One region of the Marinomonas sp. ef1 genome, then DNA from elsewhere that is predicted to be linked to it. Evidence: predicted binding sites of a transcription regulator. Region 1 holds the regulator's gene; each other region holds the start of a gene.
The links. The regulator PhoB, encoded in region 1, activates phosphate uptake and scavenging genes when phosphate is short. The targets are predictions, from matches to a motif close to TGTCATANNNNTGTCANA.

Region 1 (2,276 bases):
TTCAGCATGCGCTCAGCGGGCTGTGTCATTAACGACTACGCGGATAGAAAAATCGATGGTTTTGTTGATCGCACCAAAAATCGCCCTTTGCCTTCTGGTCGAGTATCCGAAAAAGAAGCACTGATGCTGTTTTGTGCTTTATCGATTTTAAGTTTTATCCTAGTGCTATTTACCGATCTGAGGACTATTTTACTGTCGTTTGCAGGTTTGGGCCTTGCTGCACTGTATCCATTTATGAAACGATATACTCATCTGCCTCAGCTTTTCCTTGGTTTGGCCTTTTCTTGGGCGATCCCTATGGCCTACAGCGCCCAAGGTGGGGACTTAACAGATCCCGAATTATGGATGTTGTTTGTCGCGAATTGCTTTTGGACCATTGCTTATGACACGTATTATGCAATGACAGACCGTCCAGATGATCTCAAAATAGGCGTCAAATCCACCGCAATCTTATTTGGGCAATACGATTTATTTGTCATTGTTTGCCTGCAAGGGCTAACCTTATCTTTATTGACGTGGATTGGCCTACTAGCAGGACTACATTGGCTATACTTTGTATCACTAATCGTTTGTGTCGGACTCTTTTATCAACAATTTAAACAAGCAAAAGAACGCGACCGCCAAGCTTACTTCCGATCTTTTTTAGATAACAACCGCGTTGGTTACTGTGTCTTCATTGGTCTAGTCGCAAGCTATTTTATGTAATATATGGCAAAGTTGTGACAATGTAACCGAATTGTCACATTAGATCGCTTTAATGAAACCGTTCCTGAGATGAGGATAAATCCTGTGACCGGTAAAAAAGTATTAATTATTGACGACGAATCTTCCATACGCGAAATGATCGCCATCGCTCTTGAAATGGCAGGCTACGAGTATTTGGAAGCAGAAAACATTCAGCAAGCGCATGAAATCATTGTGGACCACCGTCCAGATCTAATTCTTGTAGATTGGATGATGCCCGGCGGTAGCGGTATTGAGCTTACTCGCAGATTGAAAAAAGACACTACGACGGCTGAAATTCCGGTCATTATGCTGACCGCGAAAAGTGAAGAAGACAATAAGATCCAAGGTTTAGAAGTTGGCGCGGATGATTACATCACCAAGCCTTTCTCACCTCGTGAATTAGTTGCACGACTCAAAGCTGTCTTGCGCCGCGCGACACCTCAAGGGGTTGATGAGCCAATCGAAATCGAAGGCCTAACCCTTGATCCAATTAGTCAACGAGTTACCATAGGCAGCCGTCCTTTAGATATGGGGCCGACAGAATACCGTCTATTAAAGTTTCTCATGACCCATCAAGAGCGTGCCTATTCAAGAGCACAATTGTTGGATCAAGTATGGGGTGGAAATGTCTACGTTGAAGAACGTACCGTTGACGTCCATATACGTCGTTTACGCAAAGCCATTGGTAGTACTCATGATTTCTTGATACAAACTGTACGAGGAACAGGCTACCGCTTCTCAGCAAAAAGGTCCGTATGAAAACAGTTTGGCGAAACACCATTATTACTTGGCTCGCGGGGCTCGCAGCCTGCATTGTCATAGGCCTAGTCATTGGTCAGTTGTTGGGTGTTTTGCTGCTGTACGTTTTAGGCTCTTTGTACTGGCAACTTTATCAGCTATATCAATTCCATAATTGGCTGCGTCATTCTGGTCGTGCAGCACCGCCAGAAGCCAGTGGAATTTGGGGTGAAGTATTCGATGCAGTCTATCGATTGCATAAGAAACAGCGCAAATCCAAACGTCGCATGCGCCAAGCCCTAACAAGAATTGAAAGCTCTACAACCGCCTTAAAAGAAGGCGTTATCATGGCTGATAACCAAGGCAACTTGGAATGGTGGAATAACTCGGCAGCACATTTTCTTGGATTAATGCGTCCTGTCGATCGCGGCCAAGTGATTACCAATATTGTCCGTAGTCCTGAGTTTTTCCGATACTTCAGCCAAAAACGCTTCGGTGAACCTTTGGTCATCAAGTCTCCAGCCAAAGATGGCGTGTATTTAGAAATTCAAACCACGCTGTACGATAAAAACGATCACTTGATTTTCGTTCGTGATGTGACCCGCTTACACTTGCTAGAGCAGATGCGTAAAGACTTTGTCGCTAACGCATCACATGAGCTGAAAACGCCGCTAACGGTCATTAAAGGCTATTTAGAAACCCTAGACATGTTTAAGGACAGCCTGCCCAAAAGCATGCAAAAAGGCATTGTGAATATGTCAGAGCAGTCTGAGCGGATGGAACAACTTATCGAGGATCTGTTACTGCTGTCT
Region 2 (2,276 bases), on a different contig from region 1:
CAAAATACAGCTGCTTCAAAGAATCCTTTGCTGTAACGGAATTCTTAGAGGAACTTCTTCTTTCATCCGATACGATTCTTGCAGAGGATATTTCCGCATCATAACCCATGCCAGTTTGTGCAAAGCTGACTGGCACAGTATTTAAAACGAGAATTGCGGTAAGAGACTGCAGCTTTTTTAGAAAAACTTTCTTCATAATGGTCATTCTCAATCAGTTATCAGGTAAAACTTGCTTCATAATTAACAGCGAGGTTAATTATGAAGCAAGTTTTGATTCTATTGAGGCTCAAAGATAAGAACAACACCCAAAGCACAGATGCACATTTTAACCTTATCTTTGTGCTTTTCAGATCAATTACCTGACACTAGTCTTTATAGCACACTATAAATATGGCGCTATATTATGCACGACACGATTCACATACTCTTCATTTTCACCAACTGGGGCAACGTAGTCGATAGCGTTTTTCGCTTCTTCAATGCTGTCTAACCGAGCAATAACCCAAGCAGCAAGATAATGAGAGGCCAAGCAGCCACCAGCAGTAGCTACATTTCCTTTTGCAAAAAAAGCTTGATTAAGTACTTCAACGCCAACCTCTTTTACCCATGGCAATGTTGTTATATCGGTACAAGCAGGAACATCGTCCAATAATCCCAGTTTAGCTAAAACTAAAGCGCCAGAACATTGAGCCCCAATTACCTGACGACTTGGGTCAAGTTGTAATTGCGCCATAATAGATGCATCAGCTACCACTTCTCTTGTTTTTATCCCACTCCCTACGATGACAGCATCAGCAGAAGATAAGCTTTCAAGGGAAGCCTGCCTTTCAATCACAACACCATTCATCGACTTAACTTGTTTAGTTGGGCTGGCAATAGATACCTTCCAGCCTTTATTTTTCACTCTATTCAAAATACCAAGCGCTATAAATGAGTCCAACTCATTAAAGCCATCGAAAGTTAAAATGGATATATTCATGATTTAATTTACTCCCACGTTTGATCATAAACATATCCTATTCCTTCATTTCATGATAATTAAATTCATGAGACGCATAAAACCAATGCCCTTGTTACGAATCCTCAATAGCAAGAAAGCTCGATTCAAAAGCCAAGCTGGGCATTTACTCTGAGTTTAACTAATTGAAATAAAAAGCATTCTCATTCATGAATTATTTTTTCTATTTGCAACCAAATAACTTAAACCTGTCACAGAAACTTCATCAAACCCTGATTTAATCTTTTTCAAGAACCATATCTCAGTGGTTCTCTCACTTTCTTTTTACACATGTAGTTCAGGTTGCGACCTGTAGGAATCAAGGAAAAAAACCATGACTAATTCTGTCGACTCAAATCGCCGTCGTATGCTCGGCTTTATGGCTGGAGCACCATTACTACCACTTGCAGGTGGTGTATTTAGCTCTACTGCTTTTGCTGGAATGACCGATGCCCCTCTTTCTTCTGTTAGCTTTGTTCCTATGGCCGCACCATCACTAAGCAACCCTGCAGCCATGTCAACCAATCTTATTAACTCAGCGATGCAATTGAAGTTCGAAGATGGCACAAGCCGCATGGTTAAACTGGATTACCAGCCATTCTTCATGACGGGCGACAAAGTTGCAGACGGTAATGGCAATACAGTGATTGCTGGTGGTTATTACGACATCAACAACAAGCCAATACTTGATCCAAGTGCCGGAAATCGCCAATTTTTCTCAGACTGTCCAGATGGCTCTAGCTTATTAACTGTTAAAGACGCAAAAGTTGCTGGTGTTTACGGTAATCACGTCTTTGCAGTCGTTCAATTTGAATATGCTACTCGCGATGGTGCTGGCGATGACATGTACGGCAAGCTACCTTCTCCTATTGCTATCCTGACCTTAGACCAAAATCCAGAAACTGGTGAATTGAAACTAGTTAAATACCACAACGTTGATACATCGAATGTTGGTGGTTTATGGATTACTTGTGGTGCGAGTCTATCACCTTGGGGCACTCACCTTTCCAGTGAAGAATACGAGCCAGATGCCTTTAAAGCAGATGACAAACAATTCAAAGCCTATTCTAAAAACCTATTTGGTGATGAAAACAAAGGCAAACCATACAACTATGGTCATTTGCCTGAAGTAACGGTTAACAAAGACGGAACGGGGTCTATCAAGAAACATTACTGTATGGGTCGAATTTCTCACGAGCTTGTACAAGTTATGCCTGATGAGCGTACTGTTATCATGGGTGACGATGCAACAAACAGCGGTTTGTTTATGTTCATTGCA
Region 3 (2,276 bases), on a different contig from region 1:
TCCAAGCCATGGATGGTGAAATAGGTTTAAACTCGGTAGAAGGTCAAGGTTCATCTTTTTGGTTTCGTATACCACTCACGCTTGTGTCTGCTATGGAGCATACTTCTGTGGCCAGTTATGCTTCAGAATCGGCGGTTAGAGTGACGTTAATTTATCGTAATAAAACTGGTCGCGAGTATGTTGCTGCATTGCTCGATTCATTTGGTGTCATTTACAATGCTTACGACAGTGTTAACGGTGCGCTTGCTGATAGTGAATGGATAGGAAATTGTATATTACTGGACTCAGATGTCGTTTCGGCTGTTTCTGAAGTTTCTGAATTAGAAGTGTTCTGTAAGAAGAATGCGATTAAGCAAGTATTACTACAAGGACGTTCAAGTATGGATTTTGATAAAGAGAAGTACGATGCTTCTTTAACGAAACCCGTATTTCAGCAGCCGTTACTGGACGTTTTTGAAAATCTAAAACAGTTAGTTGAAGGAGAGCCTGTGATGGCGGCGAAAGACGTAGAAAAAACACCAGATGGACGGCCAATATTTACAGCCAAAGTTCTATTGGCGGAAGACAATTTAACCAACCAGATTGTTGCCCGTGGTTTGCTGAATTTATATGGCGTAGAAGTTGTGGTGGCGGAAAACGGTCAGAAAGCTGTTGAGCAAGCCCAATCAACTCAATTTGATATGATCTTCATGGATTGCCAGATGCCGGTAATGGATGGTTATGAAGCGACTCGAACCATTCGCCAGTTTACCGATGCTCAAACGCCTTCTGATGTAGCGATTGTTGCTCTTAGTGCTAATGCCATGAAAGGCGATGAAGACGAATGTTTTGCAGCAGGAATGAATGATCATATTGCAAAACCGATTTCACAAGATAAATTGATCGCAATACTCACAAAATGGCTTCCTTAGGGAATAGTATTGAGATGGAGATTCTTTGTCATGTTTGAGCCTAAGGTATTTGATAATACAGATTACGAGAGTCGTCTGGCCTACAACCACGAATTAATGACATTGGTTGCTGTGGAGTTTGTTAAAGAAGCAACGACCTTGTTAGGAGTGCTGCAGGCTCATATGGCAGATGAGGATTGGGATAATTTCGCTCTGGTGGCGCATCGTTTAAAAGGTGCTGCGTTGGAAGTGTCTGGTTATCGTTTTTGTCGATTAATTGCCGAGATGGAAAAACTCTCGATAAAGCGTGAAAGTGGCCTGTTTCCGACTAGCTATGTGACTTTGAATGATGAGTTTAAGGCCTTAGTGCTTGCCCTTAATCAAGAAGTTTTGCGTTAAATTTTATCTAATAGATCTTTTAATAACCTTTCATAGTGCTTTCGTTTTCACTTATTTTTCTTTCATTTCTGCTGTTTTTGCCTATTTCTCTTCTGTTTATTCGTCAAAAAGTTTCATTTGAATTGTAATTGTATTTCAAATGAAACCTAACTATCATCAAAGTGAAACATTTTCTTTCTATAGTCGTTCTTTCTTTTCTAATAAAAACTCATTGTGAGGAACACGGAAATGCATAATTTGAAGTTAGCGTCAGTTGTTGTTGGTTTATCTATTGCGAGTTCAGGCTTTGCCGCCACAGAAATAGAATGGTGGCATGCAATGGGTGGTGCAAATGGCGAAAAAGTAAATGAAATCGCCAAAGCGTTTAATGACTCTCAAGACGCTTATGAAGTGAAACCAGTTTATAAAGGTAATTATACCGAGACAATGACGTCAGCTATTGCCGCGTTTCGTGCGAAACAGCAACCGGCTATCGTTCAAGTCTTTGAAGTGGGTACCGCCAGTATGATGGCGGCAAAAGGCGCTATCTATCCAGTATATAAACTGATGAAAGATTCAGGTCAGGCGTTTGATGAAAGTGCTTACTTGAGTGCAGTTACGGGTTATTACTCGAACAGCGATGGTCAAATGCTTTCTATGCCTTTCAACAGTTCTACTCCAGTACTGTATTACAACAAAGATTTGTTCAAAAAAGCGGGTATTAGCCAAGCGCCAAAAACATGGCAAGATGTAGAAAGTGTTTCTAATAAATTGCTGGCGTCTGGCGTGACTTGCGGTTTCACAACGGCTTGGCAGTCTTGGATTCAATTGGAAAACCTAAGTGCTCGTCACAATGTGCCATTTGCTTCTTTGGATAACGGCTTTGGTGGTTTGAAAACAGAATTGAAATTTAATGGGCCATTGCAAGTTGCTCACGTACAGAAAATGGGCGAGTGGCAGAAGAGCGGTATTTTTAGCTATTCTGGCCGCACCAATGACGGTGCGGCT

Region 2: a site for PhoB is predicted at 1,197-1,214, ahead of CCS02_RS19880 (PhoX family protein). Genes of this name have one in related genera too.
Region 3: a site for PhoB is predicted at 1,441-1,458, ahead of ugpB (sn-glycerol-3-phosphate ABC transporter substrate-binding protein UgpB). Genes of this name have one in related genera too.

Annotation. Positions count from the first base shown of each region.
Region 1 is NZ_NHTT01000004.1:221,149-223,424, reverse strand. It holds gene ubiA (4-hydroxybenzoate octaprenyltransferase) at 1-705, shown strand, start outside; gene phoB (phosphate regulon transcriptional regulator PhoB) at 790-1,485, shown strand; gene phoR (phosphate regulon sensor histidine kinase PhoR) at 1,482-2,276, shown strand, end outside.
Region 2 is NZ_NHTT01000019.1:44,464-46,739, reverse strand. It holds gene CCS02_RS19890 (hypothetical protein) at 1-196, opposite strand, end outside; gene CCS02_RS19885 (DJ-1/PfpI family protein) at 383-979, opposite strand; gene CCS02_RS19880 (PhoX family protein) at 1,332-2,276, shown strand, end outside.
Region 3 is NZ_NHTT01000006.1:149,027-151,302, reverse strand. It holds gene CCS02_RS10255 (ATP-binding protein) at 1-911, shown strand, start outside; gene CCS02_RS10250 (Hpt domain-containing protein) at 942-1,289, shown strand; gene ugpB (sn-glycerol-3-phosphate ABC transporter substrate-binding protein UgpB) at 1,518-2,276, shown strand, end outside.